Regions from separate parts of the Bacillus methanolicus genome, predicted to be linked through region 1. Evidence: riboswitches for the same ligand, from Rfam matches in the RefSeq annotation. Region 1 holds a riboswitch; each other region holds the start of a gene.

Region 1 (7,175 bases):
TCCCATGAAATTCTCGTAAACTTCTTTTCTCCTTTCTTTCTGGAAAGAGGATAAGGAATCCTCCCAAGTTTACGAAGCTGTGTACTGTCAAGTTCTCTCATTTTTTCTACATCTTCGAGCCAATCCGGATCGATTGCCGGCATCGTGTTTAAACGGAGAACATTCAGACGAGTCGTACAAATGTGGGGACCGGTGAGCGTCCTGTCATATAACCCGGAAACACCAAGTGCACAACCGTCGCAAACACCTTGAGTTATGATCCGATAAGCATAAGGCAAATTATCTTTGTTTTCCCAGACGGCTTTCATTGTATCGCGAATGTGATGCGGTTTTACTTTTCCGAGGCCCATAGGTGCAAGGCTAACCCATAATGATGGACGGAGTCGTTTATCCAATTTAATAGGTCCAGTATGTTGTGTTTTTCCCATATCCAATCCTCCGCGTAAAAAATAATGGATAATAAAAAAACGTCAAACTGGCCGGGATCAAGGTACCGGATTCGATTGACGGTAAGTGCTGACAGAAGCGCTGCCATATACTAACAGTACCCGTTATCAAAAAAAATGTATCAATTTTAAAGCGTCAACAAAATCACGATCAAGTATGAAAAATTATTGTAAATTTATGAATTTTTTAAAATCGTATCATTTTTTTAATGTTTACACAAGCATTTCGCAAAATTTTTACTATTGCGATTTTTTTATTCTATGCTAATATTTTGAGTAATTCGGTATGTGTGGGATGGTGAAATGAGTATGGAGCACCAAATCAGCTACAGAAACAATATTTTCAAGTTTGAAAATGGAATTTTTCGTGAGCAATTAGATGAAATAGTCACGGAATTTCCATTGACCATTATTTTAAATGATGAAGAATTTGCAACAATGGTTTGTACTCCGACACATTTGGATGAACTTGTCATTGGTTTTTTGGCTTCTGAAGGTGTCATTCGATCAGAAAATGATATTGTCCGGCTTCAGATTGATGACAGCAAAGGATTTGCTTACGTGGATTTAGATGTAAAAGTAACAACAAGCCAGCAATTCTACTCGAAACGATTTATCGGCTCATGCTGCGGGAAAAGCCGGCAGTTTTATTTTCACAATGATGCACGAACAGCCAGAACGTCAACTTCGAAAATGACGATTAAACCAGATCAGTGTATTGCGCTTATGAAAGCGCTTCAGAACAGTAGTACTGTATTTAAAAATACGGGCGGAGTTCATAATGCCGCTCTTTGTTCCGAATCTGAAATGCTCATTGCAAGAACGGATATCGGACGTCATAACGCATTGGACAAAATCTTTGGCTACTGCATACAAAACCGTGTTCCGGTTCAAGACAAAATTATTGCCTTTAGCGGAAGAATTTCCTCAGAGGTTTTACTGAAAGCAGCGAAAATCGGTGTTGGGATAATTTTGTCAAAATCTGCACCGACAGACCTTGCGATCAAACTTGCACACGATTTAAATATTACGGCTGTCGGTTTCATCCGCGGCAACAGTTTTAACGTGTATTCCCATCCGGAAAGGATTACCGGAAAATTAGAAAAGCTGACTTGACAATTATGTCCAGTCAGCTTTTTGCGTTTTGCTTTCAAAGATTCCTTTTTACGGAAATTTGAATTTTTGCGGAAACTCTTCCAAAGATTAACGGTTTTTCATCCACTCCGGTTTGCCGAAACCTTTAAATTGTTCATCGATTACTTTTTCAAATGCTTCTGATTCAACAGCTTCTTTTATATCTTTTACAAACTGAGCATCTTTGTCTTTTGTATTAATTACGACACGATTGCGATATTGGTCAGGCATGTTTTCCAGTTGAAGTGCGTCTAATAGATCCATTTTTGCTGCTAAGGCAAAGTTCCCTGGTACTGCTGAAAGATCAACACTGTCAACTGCACGCGGAAGCTGGGCAGCTTCAAGCGGCTTAAATGTCAAGTTCTTAACGTTTTCTTTCACATCTTTCTCAGAAACCGTTAACGGGTTGGCATTTGGGTCAAGTTTAATAAGTCCGGCATCTTGTAAGATTAAGAAAGCGCGTGCCGCATTCGTCGGATCATTTGGGATAGCAATGGAAGCACCGTCCGTCACTTCATCAAGTGAAGAGAACTTCTTTGAATAAATGCCCATAGGTGCTGTCGGTACGACAATGACTTCAGAAAGATCAAGATTATGCTCTTTTGCAAATGTTTCCATGTAGATCTTATGCTGGAAAAGGTTTGCATCAAGATCACCTTGCGAAAGTGCAAGGTTTGGCTGAATATAGTCGCTGAACTCAACGACCTTCACTTCATATCCTTTTTCTTCAAGAATTGGTTTAATGGCTTTATTCACCATATCACTGTATGGACCTGATGTTGCACCGAAAGTGATTTGTTTTGTTTCACTCCGCTTTGTGTCACCTGATGATTTTTCACTTCCAGCACCGCATGCTGCAAGAATGCCAATTGAAAGCAAAAGGAAGAATGATAGAAATAATTTTTTCATAGTTGACCCCCACTTATGTTATTATTTATCTTTTATCAACTAATCTTGCTATTCTGTCGCCTGCAAATTGGATCAGCTGGACTAAGCAGATTAGGATGATAACAGTCGTAATCATGACCGTATTGTCATATCGATAGTATCCAAAGCGGATGGCAAGGTCCCCGACACCGCCGCCGCCAACAATGCCCGCCATTGCGGAATATGCAATTAAACTGATAACCGTTATAGTAACACCCTGAATTATCCCCGGTTTTGCTTCAGGAATAAGGACATCCTTAATGATCATCCAAGGTGACGCCCCCGCCGCAACTGCAGCTTCAATCACTCCCTTGTCAATCTCGCGAAGCGATTGTTCGACGATTCTAGCAAAAAACGGAATCGCTGCTACTGATAACGATACAGATGCAGCTGTCGGACCGATCGTTGTTCCCGCTATCAGTTTTGCTAACGGCAATAGTGCAATTAACAAAATAATGAACGGGATTGAGCGAATCATATTAACAATGAAACCAACAATGTTTTTAAAGATCGTATTTTCAAGAAATAATCCTCTGTCCGTTACGAATAAGAGCACTCCAGTGGGCAGGCCGACAATAATCGCTGCCAAAATGGAGATCCCAACCATGTAAATTGTTTCAAAGAACGCTTTGTTTAATTCCGGAATTAATCCTACTAAACTATCAAGCTGCATTTCGAATCACCTCCAAATGCTGAGTTCGTTCTGTGATATAACTGATTGCCCGTTCAACTTCATCGGGGTCGCCAGTTAATTCCATAATAAATATCCCTAAAGGTGTATCCTTGATATACTCGATTTTTCCATGCAAAATATTTCCTTTTACATAGAATTTCTGCAAAGCGTCGGAAATAACAGCCTCTTCGGCAATCGCTCCTTGAAAAAATACTTTGACAATTTTTCCGCGCCGATCTTGTAAAAGATTTTCAGGAAGATCGAATTGCAGAATGCTGTTGATAAAATCTTTTGTTAACTGTTCCTGCGGATTTGCAAATAAATCATAAACATTGCCTTCCTCAATGATTCTTCCATTTTGCATCACAGCCATCCTGTCGCATATGTCCTTCACAACTTCCATTTCATGTGTAATCAAGACAATAGTGATCCCTAACTCCCGGTTTATTTTTTTAAGCAATTCCAGAATTGACTTTGTTGTGCTCGGATCCAAAGCGGAAGTGGCTTCATCGCAAAGAAGAACGGAAGGATTATTTGCAAGTGCCCGGGCAATACCGACGCGCTGTTTTTGTCCTCCGCTTAATTGCGACGGATAGACATCACTTTTGTCAGACAGACCGACCATTTCGAGCAATTCTTTCACCCTTTTATCGATCTCGGCTTTTGATTTGTGTGCCGCTTTTAATGCAAAAGCAATATTTTCATAGACGGTTTTTGAGCTGACTAAATAAAAATGCTGAAAAATCATTCCTATTTTCAATCGGGCTTTCCTCAATTCTTTTTTCTTAAGAGAGGTCAACGACACACCGTCAATTATGATCTCACCGGATGTCGGTTTTTCTAAAAGATTCAGACAGCGCAGAAGCGAGCTTTTCCCTGCCCCGCTGTAACCGACAATTCCAAAGATTTCTCCTTTTTTTACAGTAAGTGAAACATGGTCAACACCGACAACTTTTCCTTTTTTTGTTTCATAGATTTTGACTAAATCCTTCACTTCGATCATATGTAACCCTCCTTTTGTAGAACGAATAAAAAAATACCTCTTTCATTCAGAAAGAGGTATCGCTTTTATGTACGACTTATCTTTCAGAATGAAATGTTCATTCTGCAGGATGTGGCACCTTTCCGTTAGGAGGTTGCCGGACGTCATAGGGCCTGGTCCCTCAGTCACTCTTGATAAGCAACTTATTCAATTTTATAAAAGAATCATAAAATTAAAAAATTCAGATGTCAACAGTTTTTTTCTTAATTAAGATGATAGAAAACGTTTACAATGTTGCTTTATCAACGCAACAATAAATATTGAAAATTTTTTCACTAAGCACCTATTACATATGTAATTGGAAAAAGAGAAAAAATGAATTAGGTGCTATGTATTCTTTTATTTCACCCATGTTATTAATTCTTCGATATTCAGGCGGTCAGACTGTCGACCCGGTTTTAATGCTTTTCCAATCGCAATGAGCATAACAGGGGTATATCGTTCATCTACGTTAAATTCTTTTATAAACTTTTCTTTATCAAACCCGACCATTGGACATGTATCCCAGCCCTTCCCTTTTGCTGCCAGCATAAGCTGCATGGCTGCCAATGATGCATTGCTGTGTGCCGCCGCCAGTGCATATGTTTTGTCTTGATACACTCGTTTGACTTGACTTGCTTTTCGATCCATTATCTCTTGGGTAATTCTTCCTGACTCTACTTGAGGACGATATACTGCCTCAATTTTTTTATCAGCTTGAAGGTCTCCAAGAACGGCAATAACGGCTGATGATTCAAAAGTATGTGATTGATTGTTTGCGATTGGCAATAATTTTTTTTGTATTTCTTTTCCATGAAAAACCATGAAATGCCAATGCTGAAGGTTCCATGCAGATGGTGCACGGCCAGCAAGTTCCAGAATTTCCATTAATTCATCACGCGAAATGCTTTGTTCCGGATCAAAATCTCTTACAGAACGTCTTTCCTCGATAATACCAAATATGTCGGTCACGATAATCCTCTCCTCTGATGTTTTTGTTGATAAATTTCATGTCAGCCCTGCCGTTTACAGTTCGGAATCATACATGATTTGCTTTTTAGATGCAAATTATTGGCACTGAACATACCTTTGTAGCTTTTGTTCACAATTTTGAAGATTTTCTGTATCGAATTTGTAAAATTATCATCAGAAAGAAAAGTCTTGTAAAGGTATAAAGTTCACTGTTTAAGAAGATTTTGAGAAAAGTTTGGTGATAAAATATACAGTAATCGACAGACAACAAGAACGATCCATTGTGGTTTATATTCCAATGGCACTTAGAAAATGAAAAAGGGCCGGCTAAAAGAACTAACAAGTCTTTTGGACGGCCACCTTCTCTTTTCCAAAATTCTCTATTTTTGATTCAAAGGGATGAAGCCATATTTCTCAAAAACATTCATTGCCTTATCGGTTTGTAAAAAATCATAAAACTTGATCGCTTCCTCTTTGTTTCCCGATTCTTTCATGACCCCAAGAGGATAAATAATCGGAGTATGCGATTTTTCTTCAACAACATCAACAATATCGATCTTGTTTGAAGCGAGTGCATCCGTTTTATAAACGATCCCTGCATCAACATTTCCGGTTTCCACATATGTCAATACTTGCCGTACATCTTTTGCATAAATGATTTTTTCTTGAATTTTTCCCCAAATTTTGTAATGCTCCAGGGATTCTTTCGCATATTTCCCTGCAGGAACGGTTTCGGGAATTCCGATTGCGATTTTCTTAATATCCTTATCTGCCAAACTGGTAAATCCATCAACTTTTTTCTGCGAATTTTTTGGCTGCACAAGCACTAGTTCATTGCCGACAATGTTTGTACGATATTTCTTGTCAATATGTCCGCTGTCCACTAATGCAGCAAATTTATCTTCAGCCGCCGATAAAAATAGATCAACGGGTGCGCCTTGAGAAATTTGCTGCTGCAATGCACCGGAAGCACCAAAATTAAAAAACAGTTTCACTTGTGGATATTCTTTTGCGTACAATTTTTGAATTTCTTCCAAAGCTTCTTTCATGCTTGCGGCAGCTGAAATGGTAAGCTCCGCATCTTTTTTGTCTTGATTAATAGTCTCCTTCTTAGGGCCACCGCACGCTCCTAACAGAAAAACTACTACCGACAGTACGAGAAAGAAAATTAAGTATTTTCTCATCATAACTCCTTACTTTTTATTCATTATTTTCAATTATAACAAATATCTGAATTATTTTTCTAGTTAGAATTTAACAAAAAATTACGTCGTAGGCATAAAACTAGCAAGACTAGTAAAAATAAATTAAAAAGGTAAAGGAGAGAATTCCATGCCTAGGAAACGCCCCGAATTTATGAATAGCCCTTATTTTGTCGATGAACCAGGAAACTGGCACTTAAAGCCGGGTGCACCTAAAGCCATGCAGCAAGAATTTTCTGCTTATATGCAGTCATTGGAAGATCCTTACGTTGCAGGAACGATAAATGGCATTCATATTGAATATCCTTACATGAAATAAATTTTTTGGACTGTCCATTAGGAAGACCTGACAATATGGTAGCCAGGTCTTTTGAACAATTAAAGGACAATTATTCATCTCTAATCACGTCTAAAAAATGCTTTAATACTTTGGCTGTCAATCCCCAGATTACTTTGCCGTCATACTGGTAAAACAATTCTTCCACTTGTTGCGTTTGCCAATTGTAATTCTCGCCTCCGGCTATAAGGTGAAAAGGAAAATTCTCTTCAGGCTTTACCTCAAGATGAACTTTATAACGATCGGGCTTAGTATTCAGAAGAAAAGAAATCGGAACGGTAAAAAATTCCGCTACCTCGGAAGGATTCGGCTTCATTGAGGCAGGGTCAAGAATGGTCCCGACAAATGGATAAATAATGGTTCCATATGGAGAAACCATAAAATCCAAAGGATAAACATTTTTTATATTATCTAAACGGATCCCCAGTTCTTCTGATGTTTCACGGATCGCTGTTTGCTGTTC
Region 2 (7,175 bases), 1.2 Mb from region 1:
ATGCAGTTTTCAAATTGAATTTTTAAACCAGTTAGCCAAACTTTCATCTGATGATATAAGAAACTTAGCTTCGGTTGAACGAGTGTAAAGGAGGCCAGAATCTATGAAAAAAGTACACAAAGCTTTAACGATTGCCGGTTCGGACAGCGGAGGCGGAGCCGGGATCCAAGCCGATTTAAAAACTTTTCAGGAACTAGAAGTTTTTGGCATGTCTGCCATAACAGCTGTTACGGCCCAGAACACTTTAGGGGTTCAAGGTGTTTACCCGCTTTCCGTTCAGGCTGTTGAACAACAGATCGAATCGATAGGTACAGATCTTGGCGCCGATGCAGTGAAAACAGGCATGCTGTTCAACAGTGAAATCATTGAGGCTGTTGCCGGCAAAATCAAAAAATTCGGCTGGAAAAATGTTGTTGTCGATCCGGTTATGATAGCAAAAGGAGGAGCACCGTTATTGCAAAATGAAGCGATCAGCGCTTTGAAAAATCGCTTGCTCCCGCTTGCGGAAGTTGTTACCCCAAATATTCCGGAAGCAGAAGCAATAACAGGAATCAAAATTGAAACGATTGAAGACCGCTTTGAGGCAGCGAAGTATATTTTTGAACTGGGAGCCAGAAATGTTGTCATTAAAGGCGGACACGAAAACGCGAGTGAAGCGGTTGATGTGTTATATGACGGTCGGGAGTTTTACTATTTTAAAAGCAAAAAAATTGAAACTAAGAACACACATGGAACCGGCTGTACGTTTGCTGCAGCGATTGCTGCTGAACTGGCTAAGGGAAATACGGTACAAAATGCAGTCCAAACAGCAAAAGATTTTATCGCTGCCGCAATTGAAAATCAACTGGGAATCGGACTAGGACACGGGCCGACAAATCACTGGGCTTACCGGCAAAAACTAGTATCTGAAAAAAGGTGATATCATGGCTGGAATTTCAAAAGAGAATATGCGGGAGCTGTTAAAAGTTTATTTTATAATGGGGAGCAACAATTGTCTAAAAGATCCTCTTGAAGTTGTAACGGAAGCCCTTCGGGGAGGGGCGACTTTGTTTCAGTTCCGCGAAAAAGGAAACGGAGCTTTGACCGGAGAACAGAAAAAAGATTTTGCCAAGAAAGTTCAAAGCATTTGCAAAAAACACGGTGTGCCATTTATTGTAAATGACGATGTCGGCCTGGCAATTGAATTGGATGCCGATGGGGTCCATATTGGCCAGGAGGATGAATCCGCAGATTCTGTCCGGCAAAAAATCGGCAATAAAATCCTCGGCGTCTCCGCTCACAATCTCGAAGAAGTGCAGGCTGCAATTCAAGCGGGCGCTGATTATGTCGGCATTGGCCCTATCTTCCCGACAGAAACAAAAAAAGATGCTAAACAAGTACAGGGCACCGCCATGCTCCGTTTACTTCGAGAGAAGCGAATCGACATCCCGGCAGTCGGGATTGGCGGTATAAATGCCAAGAATGCCGCACAAGTTGTCGCAGCCGGTGCTGATGGCGTCTCTGTCATATCTGCCATCAGCATGGCCGCTTCTCCTCTGGAAAGCACAAAGCAAATTAAAGAAGCAGTAGTTTCTTTAGCCGGATTGCAAAAATAAATTCTTAAGTTCGAGGAAAGAGTGCTTTTTATAAGGCACTCTTTTTTAAACTCTTCCTTTCGATATTGAAAAAGATGTGGAATAATACTCTTTATAAAATATTCATAAGGAGATCCTACATGTCAGAAAAACAATCAATCATTGCAACATTACAACCGTTTATACAAGAAGCATGGAATAAATCAGGCTTTGAAAATCCAACATCAATCCAAAAGCAGGCGATTCCGCTTATTTTACAAGGAAAAGATGTGATAGCAGAATCCCCGACTGGAACGGGAAAAACACTTAGCTATTTGCTGCCTTTGCTTCATAAAATCGATCCGAATAAAAAAAGCGTACAAGCTGTGATTTTGGCTCCCTCTCAGGAACTTGTAATGCAAATTTTAGGTGAATTCCAAAAGTGGTCTGAAGGAAGCGGAATAAGAGGCGCTTCCTTTATTGGGGGAGCCAACTTGAAGCGGCAGCTTGAAAAATTAAAGAAAAATCCTCATGTTGTGATTGGCACACCGGGGCGTACATTTGAACTAATCAAACAGAAAAAGCTGAAAATGCATGAAGTAAAGATGGTCGTTCTTGATGAAGGCGACCAGCTTCTTATTCCTGAACATGCCGATACCGTTAAAAATATCATTAAAACAACGTTAAGTGACCGGCAGATCGCACTTTTTTCAGCAACACTTGCATCCAAAACAGAAGAAGCGGCAAAGGATCTTGCAAACGATCCTGAAGTCATTCGCGTGAAAAAGGATGAAACAATCGGCTCCTCGAATGTTGAACATATTTATTTTGTTTCGGAGCAGCGAGATAAGATCAAATTACTGGAGAAAGCCGCACGGCTAAAAGGGATAAAAGCACTTGTTTTTGTTAAGGATATCGGCAACTTACAGGTGCTTGCAGAAAAACTTCACTACAAAGAACTCCAAGCAGAGAAATTGCACAGTGAGATGAATAAAATCGAACGCCAAAAAGCATTAAAAAATTTCCGGACAGGAGAAAGTAATTTACTGCTGGCAACGGTTGTGGCAGCGAGAGGCCTTGATATTAAAGGGATTACACATGTGATTCATTTCGACTTTCCGAAAGACTTGAACCAGTACGTGCACCGTTCAGGGAGAACCGGTAGATTTGGCGAAAGCGGCACTGTCATTTCGTTTGTGACAGACAGGGAAGAGCGGGAATTAAAGAAATTCGCTAAAGAGTTGAAAATACCTGTTCATAAAAAAGTCTTTTATAAAGGAGCAATAACCGACGATCATGCGAAAAAAGAAATGAAAAGCTAGGCAGCAAGGCGCCTAGCTTTTTTATGGCGAAGTGAACGAATCGCTGTAAAATAGAAAAAATCGCAATAATACCCGAATTATCGCAGTTAAATTAAAATAATCGCAATAATATCCGAAAAATCGCAATTAAATTGAAAGAATCGCTGTAATATCGAAAAAATCGCTTTTATATATTTTACGGAATCTGCTTTACAGCGAAGCAAAAATATTGCTATGACAAGGAACGGAAGCAAAAAGATCACTTAATTAGGAAACGCTTGCCGGGAATAATAAACAAACGAAAAACCAATACTACTTTTGAAAATTAGTAAAGGAGTCGAGCTGCAATGGGACGTACAAAACCGGCAAATGCAAACGCACAAAGAAACAACAATGCGAAAAAAGGAAACAATCCGAGTGAAGAGTTGGTCGAATTTACTTCACCAAAAAACAAAAAAAATCAAAACAATCCCGAGGATTAACTGATGGGCACCGAAAGAGGATTCGTTCAAACGGACCTCTTTTAATCTTAAAAACCCAGTTGACGAATCAACTCGTTTTTTGTTATACTCCAGCTAATATTATGAATTTTAGAAATTATACTCTTATCAGGAGAGGCGGAGGGACAGGCCCTGTGAAGCCCGGCAACCTGCATGGTTCATTGCAAAGGTGCCAAATCCTGCAGACAGAAGTTCTGGAAGATAAGAGGAGGATATGAACTTTACGCCTCTTCTTTGTGAAGAGGTTTTTTATTATCATGTTCTAATCACCCGTAGTTCCTCACCTATATAGGTGGAAGGTAACGGGCGCTTGGATCTGATTTGTTCTACATAATATGAGCCTCGATAAAGTTTCAATTTTTTTGAAGAAGGTGGAAATGTTGACGGAGAGGTTTGAAACGAATTTATTGCACAGTGTAAAAAAACAAAAACTCCCGATCAAAAGTAAAGTTACCCCGATTTATCAAACTTCCGCGTTTACGTTTGACGATCTTAATGATCTTGAACGATATTACAAGGGAGAAGGCAACTACTTATATACCCGTACGGGCAATCCGAATACTGATGAACTCGGTGAAGCAGTGGCAGCTATCGAGGGGGCTCCAGCAGGTGTTGCGACATCTTCCGGGATTTCAGCGATTCTTGCCGGGGTGCTGTCAGCAGTTAAGAGCGGTGATCACATTGTTGCTGCAGATGACCTGTATGGAGGAAGCTTTCATTTATTAAAAAATGAATTGAACCAACTTGGAATTGAGACCACTTTTGTACCATTTTCAGACCTTCAACAGGTTGAACAGGCGATTCAGTCTAATACAAAGCTCCTTTACACAGAGTCAATTACGAATCCGCTGTTGAGAGTTGAAAATCTTGAAGCTGTTGTGGATCTTGCCAAAAAGTACAATCTTGTCACAATTGTTGATAACACATTTGCATCTCCTTACCATTGCAATCCTTATAAACTAGGGGCAGATTTAGTTATTCATAGTGCGACAAAATATATTGGCGGACACAGTGATATTACGGCCGGTGTGGTTGTCGGCAAAGAAGAGATGGTTGCCAAAGCACGGAAAAAAGTGGTGAATCTCGGTGCGAATGTCAGTCCGTTTGAAGCGTGGCTTACATGCCGTGGATTGAAAACTCTCGCTTTAAGAATGAAAAGCCAGTCTCAGAATGCCAGGAAGCTGGCCGAAGCTCTAAAGACAAATGAAAATGTGGCTAAAGTATACTATCCTTTTGACCATTCAGAAGAAGGCTTTGGGGCGATCGTCACAATCGAGCTATCGAAAATAGTGGATGTAAATAAGTTTTTCCGTGCACTTTCTTGGGTGAAAATTATTCCGACGCTTGCCGGAGTGGAAACGACTGTTTCACATCCGATGTCAACTTCCCACCGTGCTCTGCCTCCTAAAGCAAGAGAAGCATTAGGAATCACGAAAGAAGTTGTCCGTATATCAGTCGGAATTGAACATCCGGAAGACATCATTCAAGTGTTCGAAAAAGCGATTGAAAATTCTGTTTAATGAAAAATTATGTTTGACTTGATTCATAAACTAAATTATAATCCTTTATAAAGTTAACGAATTAATATTTTAATTGATTAAAATTAGAATATCAGCAATCTCTTATCAAGAGTGACGGAGGGATCAGGCCCGATGAAGTCCGGCAACCTTCAAGCAATGCTTGAAAAGGTGCCAATTCCTGCAGACAATTCATTGTCTGAAAGATAAGAGGAGGAACCCCCTCTTCTTATGAAGAGGGGGTTTTTTCGTAAATAGATTTCGGAATAGTAAAAAAACACAAATAAATGTAAGTATTAAACCTACTAAACCAATAAAAATAATTATATTTAGGAGGAAAAAACAATGGCAAAACAATATGATACGTACGATGTAGAGACGATTCTTTTACATGGAGGGCAATCACCGGATCCAACAACCGGTTCTCGGGCTGTTCCGATTTACCAAACAACCTCATATGTATTTCATAACACCGAACATGCCCAGAGCTTATTTTCGCTCGATGAACCTGGAAACATTTATTCAAGAATAGGAAATCCAACAGTCGATGTCCTCGAAAAGAGAATTGCCCTGCTTGAAGACGGAGTAGCAGCAGTTGCCACTTCATCAGGAATGGCAGCAATTGCTTTATCCATTATGAATATTGCTCAGGCAGGTGATGAAATTGTTGCAGCATCCAATCTTTACGGTGGTACATATAATTTATTCGCCGTTACACTTCCGAAATACGGAATTAATGTTCATTTTGTCGATCCAAAAGATCCGGAAAATTTCCGCAAAGCGATTACACCAAAAACGAAAGCTCTATATGGAGAGATTATCGGAAATCCGAGCCTTCATGTTTTAGATATTGAAGCGGTGGCAGAGATTGCGCATGAAAATGGAATTCCATTGATAATAGATAATACGTTTGCCACCCCATACATTTGCAAACCGATTCAATGGGGAGCTGATATTGTCGTTCACTCGGCAACTAAATGGATTGGCGGACACGGTACAGCGATTGGCGGCCTTGTTATTGATGGGGGGCGCTTCAACTGGAATAACGGAAAATTCCCTGGATTCACAGAACCTGATCCAAGCTACAACGGCATCAGATATGCAAATGATTTTGGAACGTTAGCCTTTAGTACAAAGCTGAGAGTTCAGCTGTTAAGGGACTTTGGTTCTTGCTTAAGCCCGCAAAATGCATTCCTGTTGCTGCAAGGGCTTGAAACGCTTCATCTTCGGATGGAAAAACATACTGAAAATGCGTTAAAGGTTGCTCAATTTTTGAAATCTCATCCGGCAGTAGAGTGGGTATCATACCCTGGCCTGGAAGACCACCCTGCTCACGAACTTGCGAAAAAATACTTGAGAAACGGCTTTGGTTCAATTGTGAATTTCGGAATTAAAGGCGGCCGGGAAGCGGGTAAAAAAGTAATCGACCATATAGCTTTATGGTCCCATGTTGCTAATGTCGGGGACGCGAAGTCACTCATTATACATCCGGCTTCAACGACACATCAGCAGTTGAGTGCAGAAGATCTTAAGAAAACAGGTGTCAGTGAAGAATTGATCCGTTTGTCTGTTGGGCTTGAATCGGTTCGTGATCTGATAAATGATTTAGACCAGGCTTTTTATCAGGCGACCGGAATTTCTTCAAAGGGTGCTGAAAAAGGAGATACGGCAGTAAATGACGAGGGGGTTATCCGCTGGGCGCTCCAATCGCCATTTGTCCGGGAAGTTGTTGATGGGAAAGAAATACAGCGGCCAAAAACGCTGGCAATTGTCGGTTTAAGCAGCAACCCGGGGCGTCCGAGCAATCGATTGGCACGGAAAATGAAGCGGCTTGGATATAAAATTGTTCCGGTCAATCCGAGAGAAACAGAAGTACTTGGAGAACAAGCATATCCTGATTTAAAATCAGTTCCATTTAAGATTGACATTGTGCAAATCTTCCGCAGCCCAGAGGCAGCAATTGAGATTGCAAAAGAAGCGGCAGAAGTTCAGCCAAAAGTTTTCTGGCTTCAGGAAGGCGTTATTTCACCAAAAGCAGTGGAAATTGCAAAAGAAGCAGGACTCGAGGTTGTTCATAATCGCTGTACGTATAAAGAAGCGCAGCGCCTCCGAGGAACAATTGTCACTTATGCATGCGAGATTTAAAGATTAGGAGAGAAGAGAGGAGACTAATGAGATGAAGAAATGGTTTGGAATATTGGCAGGATTGCTGCTATTGTTCGGAGTTGCCGGCTGCTCGAACAGCACGGGTGCAAAAGGAGAAAAACCTGAAAAAATTGTGCTTGATTATGCTTACTATTCCCC
Region 3 (7,175 bases), on a different contig from region 1:
GATGCCTGCCCACCAATTATTATTCAGATACCGGTACAACGGCACCTTTATATTTTTCAAGGATGAAGTCCTGAATTTCTTTCGAATGAAGAACTTCAACAAGAGTTTTAATTTCTTCCTTATTCTCGTCACCTTTGCGAACCGCAATGATGTTCACATACGGTGAATCTTTATCTTCGATTGCAATTGAGTCTTCAATTGGATTCAATCCGGCATCAATGGCATAGTTGGAGTTTATAAGGACTGCATCGCCTTCGCCATTGTTAAAAATTTGCGGAAGCAATGAAGGTTCATATTCTGCATCAAACTTTAACTTTTTAGGGTTGTCGACTATATCTTCAATAGTCGCCTCTGTTTTATTAACGCCTTCTTTTAAAGTAATAAGACCTTCTTTTTCAAGCATTGATAAAATACGGCCATGGTCAGCGACAGAGTTGCTTATGATGATGTGCGCTCCTTCAGGAAGCTCATCAAGGCTTTTATATTTCTTAGAATAAACTCCGATTGGTTCGATATGAATTCCGCCGGCATTTACAAAATCATAGCCATGTTCTTTCTTTTGTGCTTCTAAATAAGGAATGTGCTGGAAATAGTTTGCATCAAGTTCTTTATCATCCAGTGCCTTGTTTGGTAAAACATAGTCTTGGAATGTTTCAATTTTTAGATCGATTCCTTTTTCAGCCAGCAACGGTTTAGCTTTTTCTAAAATTTCAGCGTGCGGCACGTTAGATGCTCCTACAACTAATTCTTTTTTGCCTTCTTCTTTGCCTTCTTTTCCGCCTTCTCCACCTGTTGAAGCCTTGTCAGAGTTTCCGCAAGCAGCTAATACCAGCGCAACTGCAAGAGCTAAAATGAAACTTAACCATTTCTTCATGTTCATCTCTCCTTTAACGTTTGTCTATTTTTGACGTAAAATAATCTCCAATAAATTGGATAATAAATACGATAATTAAAATGATAACTGTTGCCATAAAGGTTACATCAAATCGATTGCGCTGGAATCCTTCCAGATAAGCAAGGTTTCCAAGTCCGCCGGCACCGATTACGCCTGCCATTGCTGTGTAGCTGACTAACGCAATGGCCGTAACCGTTATCCCGGATACGAGAGCAGGCATCGATTCAGGAAGCAGAACTTTCCATATGATAGTACTTGTTTTCGCTCCCATCGATTTCGCCGCTTCGATCACGCCTTTGTCAATTTCCCGAAGGCCAATTTCCACCATTCGTGCATAAAACGGAGCTGCCCCAATAATTAGCGCCGGCAGTGCCGCATTTTCCCCAATCATCGTTCCGACAATCAATTTTGTAAATGGAATCAACAAAACAATCAAAATGATAAACGGAATAGAGCGAAAAATATTGACAAATGCACTGGTGACCGTATTAATAGCTTTGTTTTCCCATAAATTCCCTTTTGAAGTAAGGAAAAGCAATAATCCGAGAATGACTCCCAATATGAAAGTTGCCAAAACGGAAATAGCTGTCATGTAGAGCGTTTCGAATGTTGCTTCCCACATTTTCTCCCAGTTAACGTTTGGCAGCAATGTTTCAAGCATGATTGATCACCTCCACTCCAACTTGCAGTGAGCGGATATAATCAACCGCTTTTGTTATCTCTTCATCTTCACCATCTATGTGAATAAATAAAGTGCCATAAGACCCGTTTTGGGTTTGCGAAATTTTGCCCTGCAAAATATTCGCCGTAACCTGGTAATTACGTATAAGGTTTGTCATAAGCGGCTGTTGAGCAGCATCCCCGACAAACGTCAGCTTGACTACTTGTCCATGCGGATAGCTATCAAGCAAGTGCTGAACGGTTTCTTTTGTTTCCTCAGGTTCTGTAACCTGTTGAACAAACCTCTTTGTAATCGGCTGCTGAGGGTTCTTAAATACTTCCAGGACAGATCCGAGTTCAACGACTTTGCCGCCTTCCATGACCGCAACGCGATGGCATATTTTTCTGATGACATGCATTTCATGCGTAATCAGGACGATGGTTAAACCTAACCGCTTATTTATATCCACAAGCAATTCAAGAATGGAATCGGTTGTTTGCGGATCCAATGCAGATGTTGCTTCATCACACAAAAGGACTTTTGGATTGTTGGCAAGTGCCCTGGCAATACCAACTCTTTGCTTTTGTCCGCCGCTGAGCTGAGAAGGGTATGCATCTTCTCTTCCTTCAAGCCCGACAAGCTTTATTAACTCATCCACGCGTTTAAGCCGTTCTGTTCGATTGACTCCTGCAATTTCAAGGGGAAATGCGATATTTTCGCGAACGGTGCGAGACCAAAGCAAGTTGAAGTGTTGGAAAATCATGCCGATTTCGTGGCGGGCTTTTCGCAGCTCACTCCCTCTGATTTTTGAAACTTCCCTGCCCGCTACTGTGATGGAACCTTCTGTCGGAATTTCAAGACCGTTCAGCATCCGGATTAATGTACTTTTACCGGCGCCGCTATAGCCAATGACTCCAAAGATCTCTCCTTCTTTTATCTCTAGGTTGACATTATCAACCGCTTTCACTTGGCCGTGTTTGGAAGGATAAATCTTTTTCACGTTTTTTATTGTAATCAAATGATTCACCTTCTTTATATCCGAGTTAACACATAGATCGTTATCATTTTGTAATCTCAGGCTGCTTATTGGTGTTTCAACTTATATTTCAACAGGAGACGGAAATTCATTCGGCATTTCCGCTGCTCGCCCTGTTCGGATTATATAAAAAGCCTTTCTGCACATGAGCAGAAAGGCTTTATCATTATCTATCCTTTCTCTCATCTTTCAAAGCTTATGCTTTGTGTGAATTGGCACCATTTCACTGCATAAATGGCAGTGACGGTTGCCGGGTTTCATAGGGCACATCCCTCCACCTCTCTTGATAAGAGCGAAACATCATTCTCTATTCAATTAATAATTTAATAGATTTAAGCAACAATTAATTACAAACGTTATCCTATCACGGATATAAAAAGGTGTCAATGACATATTTTTGCATTATTATTTGTTGATTATAAGTCATTTTTTGAATTTCTAAGCTTTTGCGGAGAGTGATGTAATACCTGTAGCCGCTTCAATTGCCTGCTCAAGGTCTTCAATTAAGTCATCCACATGCTCGATGCCGACTGAAAGACGAATGAGATCCTCAGGAACCCCGGCAGCTTTTAATCCTTCAGCATCTAACTGCTGATGAGTAGTGCTTGCCGGATGGATGATTAAACTTTTTGCATCTCCGACATTGGCAACATGCGCCCAAAGTGTTAGAGAATTGATCAGTTTGGCGCCGGCCTCCCGTCCTCCTTCGATTCCGAAAACAACGATTGAGCCAGCTCCTTTTGGCAAATACTTTTCTGCAAGAGCTTTATCAGGATGGCTTTCATGTCCTGGATACAAAATCCATTTTACAGCCGGATGGTTTTCCAAATAGCTGACGATTTTTTGTGCGTTTGCAACGTGTTCTTTCATCCGCACATGGAGCGTCTCCAGACCCAAAGTGAATTGGAAAGCATTTTGCGGGCTTAATGCCGGGCCCAAATCTCTAAGAAGCTGAACACGGGCTTTTACAATATAAGCGAGAGGACCAAGCGCCTCACTGTAAACAATATTATGATAGCTTGGATCCGGTTCAGTGAAACCAGGGAATTTTGGTGAATTCCAATTGAATTTTCCGCCATCGACAATAATTCCGCCTAATGTTGTTCCATTTCCTACAATCCATTTTGTTGCAGAATGGATGACAATATCGGCTCCATGCTCGATTGGACGGCAAAGGTATGGGGTGGCAAATGTATTATCAATTATCAACGGAATTCCCGCTTCATGGGCAATATTTGCAACTTTTTCAATGTCCAGCACTCTTAAAGAAGGGTTCCCGATTGTTTCAGCAAAAACAGCCTTTGTTTTTTCCGTAATAGCCTTGCGGAAATTTTCCGGATCGGTAGAATCAACCAACTTAACATTGATGCCATATTTCGGAAGCGTAACAGTAAATAGGTTGTACGTTCCTCCATATAGATTGGAAGCTGCTACAATTTCGTCTCCTGCTTCAGCAATATTTAAGATAGCGAGAGTGATGGCAGTCTGTCCGCTGGCAAGTGCCAACGCGCCAACACCGCCTTCAAGCAATGCAACCCTCTCTTCGAATACTGTGACAGTTGGATTGTGAATCCGTGTATAAATATAGCCAGGCTCTTTTAATGCAAATAGATTTGCAGCATGTTCCGTATTCTTAAATTGATAAGCGTTATTTTGATAGATTGGCACAGCTCTTGCCCCTGTTACCGGATCAGGAGATAACCCCCCGTGAACTCCTAATGTTTCAAGGCGATAATTCTTTTGTTTTTCTGTCATCATCAACTCTCCTTAAAATTAATGAAAATTTTTTCAAAATATAGATAAAAAAACCCTCTTCCATAAGAAGAGGGGTCTTGATCATCTCTTCTTATCTTTCAGAGCGGCTGCTCTGCTGGAATTAGCACCGTGTATAAAACCGGTTGCCGGGCTTCATTGGGCCAGTCCCTCCGCCGCTCTAGATAAGATTATAATTTTTTCCGTCAAACTAGTTAGAATATTTAAAATGATATTATCATCTTTTATTCTCATAGTCAACTAATATTATCCTTTTAGTAAGAAATTAATTTCAGCATTAATATATTCCTTGTTATTTGTTAATACCTCTATCACACGTTCGACATTAAAAATAACAATACCGATCATTTCCCGAGAAATATGTCAAATCATACAACTTCACGATTATTCTAGTTTTATTTAGTCTAAAAAAAAAAATGAACCAGGATTAAAACACCTGATTCTTCATTAACTTAATGTCGTTTTAATTTTATCCAATAAATAAGGAACAGAACGAAGAGCATAGATTTTTTCCATCAATTCCCCATCTTTTACCAAAAGTAAACACGGCACACTTTCAATTGAAAGCTCTTTTGCAAGATCGGGCATATAATTTAAATCCGCTTTACCGAAGGGAATCAACGGCAGTAATTCTGAAACAACTTCAAGCATCTTTCCTCCAACCTGGCATGTTCCGCATAAAGGAGTATAAAAATAGATCGCTGCTGTTTTTTTATCTTTCACTGAATTTTTTATATCTTGCTGTGTCCATTCCTTCATCTTAAAAATAATCATCCTTTTTTAAATAATGGGTGTGAACATCAATGTTCGCTCCTAATAGTACGGTTGCTAAATGATGTTCCGGCGCAGTCGCTACTTCCCTGTACATCCTGTCAATGTATAAATGTTCAGCGTTAGGAAATTCCCTTTTTAATAGCTTGCGCAGCTTTTCACCTGCTTCATCTGAATCAACAAGTATATAAACATCCTTTTCAAAAAGGAGATCAATCCATTCATCAAGCTTTGTCATACTGATTGTTCCATTTGTGCAAAAAATTTCAACAGGCTCCTTTACAATGCTTTTGACTTTTCTTTTATCAGATTTTCCTTCAACAATTAAGACTTTCTCAATTTTTTCTTCGATCATCTTTATCACCTGTGAATAGAGTAATATTCTTACATCACCATATTCAGTTTTCGTTCTTTTTGTGTAATCTCCTCCATTGCAGATAACTCTATTGTTACTTATTTTTAGAATGATTGCAAAAGACAAGCCTTGGAAATACGTTTGTAAAAATCATGAAAAAAACGCCTTGAAACTTCAAGGCGCTTTCAAAATTAATCTTCTTTTATCATTTCTTCATATTGTTCAGCTGTCATTAAGTTGTCGACTTCACTTATATCAGATGGTTCGATTACAATCATCCATGCTTTTTCATACGGAGATTCATTTACAAATTCAGGGTTGTCATTCAATTCTTCATTTACTTCTACAACCGTGCCGCTAATCGGCGCATATAATTCGGAAACAGTTTTTACAGATTCGACGCTACCAAATGGCTCATCGGCAGTCACTTTGTCTCCTACTTCAGGAAGTTCAACGAAAACAATGTCGCCGAGTTCTGACTGTGCAAAGTCAGTGATTCCTACGCGCACCTTGTCCCCTTCTACTTTTACCCACTCGTGCTCTTCAGAATAACGCAACTCTTTTGGTGTATTCATATGATAATCCCTCCAAAATTAATTCATATTCCATAATCGAATAATAACAATTATTCACCTATGTTTGCCAATAAAAACTAATATCTTCAATATTTTCTTATGATAACCACATTTTTTCAAATTCTTCTTCTTTAAAACCAACTGTTACTTTATTGCCGTCGGTTACAATGGGACGTTTGATTAACATGCCGTCTGAAGCTAACAAATCAAGCAGTTCGTCTCGTGAGGCCGTTTTTATTTTGTCCTTTAAGCCTAATTCACGATATTTTTGACCGCTTGTATTAAAAAACTTTTTCAACTCAAGTCCGCTTTTTTCGATCATTTCTTCTAATTCCGCACGTGAAGGAGGAGTTTCTGCAATATGTATTTCTTTAAAGGCTATATTATGGGCTTCAAGCCACTTTTTCGCCTTCCTGCAAGTGCCGCATTTTGGATACCAATAAAAAGCTAATGCCATTCATCCACCACCCAATGTTATCTTATCCAAAAATTAATCGGTCAATGTCATAGTACCATAATAGTTGTAAATTTCCTAACATTGAGTGACATTCTTCTAATTTTTCCTGCAGTAAAATTTACAAAGAAAAAGCTCCCTCGTGAAGAGAAGGGAGCCACTTGTATTACACGATATAACGTTCTGCTTCAATTAATTTGTCTGCAGCTTCACGTTTTTTGGCAATTACATTAATTGGTGTATGTCGGGTGAATTTACGCAGTGCAGAAAGGAGCATGCGGAGCGTATCACCCTGTTCAGCTGCAACAATCGTTTCTTTCGCATGTTGTTCAATTTCATTGAACGCTTCCTGACAAAAAATTTGCGTATAAAGAAGCTTTTGTTTGCTCTTTTCTAAGCCGAATTTATCAATCGCTTTTTCTGTACGCAATACAGCTGATTCCATTGCGTACACATTTGATACAATATCAGCAATATTAACAAGGATCTCCTGTTCTTTTTCAAGGGCTTTGCCATATTTTTGTACTGCAAGGCCTGCAGCAAGCAAGCCGATTTTTTTCGCATTTTTCACTAAGTATTTTTCTTGTGCAAGCGGCTCATTTCCTGGTTCTTCCGGCATTAGCATTATTAATTCTTCCTGAATGGATTGTGCCTT

The links. Region 1 has a riboswitch for S-adenosylmethionine ahead of C0966_RS06395 (methionine ABC transporter ATP-binding protein). Riboswitches for the same ligand answer to the same signal wherever they lie in the genome.
Region 2: another riboswitch for S-adenosylmethionine. It lies ahead of C0966_RS00395 (trans-sulfuration enzyme family protein); the one in region 1 lies ahead of C0966_RS06395 (methionine ABC transporter ATP-binding protein).
Region 3: another riboswitch for S-adenosylmethionine. It lies ahead of C0966_RS11865 (O-acetylhomoserine aminocarboxypropyltransferase/cysteine synthase family protein); the one in region 1 lies ahead of C0966_RS06395 (methionine ABC transporter ATP-binding protein).

Annotation. Positions count from the first base shown of each region.
Region 1 is NZ_PNFF01000001.1:1,277,416-1,284,590, forward strand. Features, by position in the region: gene C0966_RS06375 (FdhF/YdeP family oxidoreductase) at 1-428, opposite strand, end outside; gene fdhD (formate dehydrogenase accessory sulfurtransferase FdhD) at 756-1,562, shown strand; gene C0966_RS06385 (MetQ/NlpA family ABC transporter substrate-binding protein) at 1,650-2,489, opposite strand; gene C0966_RS06390 (methionine ABC transporter permease) at 2,515-3,180, opposite strand; gene C0966_RS06395 (methionine ABC transporter ATP-binding protein) at 3,170-4,183, opposite strand; SAM riboswitch class I at 4,257-4,363, opposite strand; gene C0966_RS06400 (nitroreductase family protein) at 4,562-5,173, opposite strand; gene modA (molybdate ABC transporter substrate-binding protein) at 5,554-6,360, opposite strand; gene C0966_RS06410 (hypothetical protein) at 6,506-6,694, shown strand; gene C0966_RS06415 (NUDIX hydrolase) at 6,765-7,175, opposite strand, start outside.
Region 2 is NZ_PNFF01000001.1:94,505-101,679, forward strand. Features, by position in the region: gene thiM (hydroxyethylthiazole kinase) at 1-88, shown strand, start outside; gene thiD (bifunctional hydroxymethylpyrimidine kinase/phosphomethylpyrimidine kinase) at 104-919, shown strand; gene thiE (thiamine phosphate synthase) at 924-1,595, shown strand; gene C0966_RS00385 (DEAD/DEAH box helicase) at 1,715-2,875, shown strand; gene C0966_RS00390 (hypothetical protein) at 3,202-3,336, shown strand; SAM riboswitch class I at 3,457-3,562, shown strand; gene C0966_RS00395 (trans-sulfuration enzyme family protein) at 3,732-4,874, shown strand; SAM riboswitch class I at 4,974-5,084, shown strand; gene C0966_RS00400 (PLP-dependent aspartate aminotransferase family protein) at 5,217-7,016, shown strand; gene C0966_RS00405 (aliphatic sulfonate ABC transporter substrate-binding protein) at 7,048-7,175, shown strand, end outside.
Region 3 is NZ_PNFF01000002.1:17,957-25,131, forward strand. Features, by position in the region: gene C0966_RS11850 (MetQ/NlpA family ABC transporter substrate-binding protein) at 20-874, opposite strand; gene C0966_RS11855 (methionine ABC transporter permease) at 888-1,556, opposite strand; gene C0966_RS11860 (methionine ABC transporter ATP-binding protein) at 1,549-2,574, opposite strand; SAM riboswitch class I at 2,772-2,885, opposite strand; gene C0966_RS11865 (O-acetylhomoserine aminocarboxypropyltransferase/cysteine synthase family protein) at 3,031-4,347, opposite strand; SAM riboswitch class I at 4,436-4,536, opposite strand; gene C0966_RS11870 (thioredoxin family protein) at 4,813-5,124, opposite strand; gene C0966_RS11875 (toprim domain-containing protein) at 5,126-5,491, opposite strand; gene gcvH (glycine cleavage system protein GcvH) at 5,683-6,066, opposite strand; gene C0966_RS11885 (arsenate reductase family protein) at 6,164-6,523, opposite strand; gene C0966_RS11890 (acyl-CoA dehydrogenase family protein) at 6,687-7,175, opposite strand, start outside.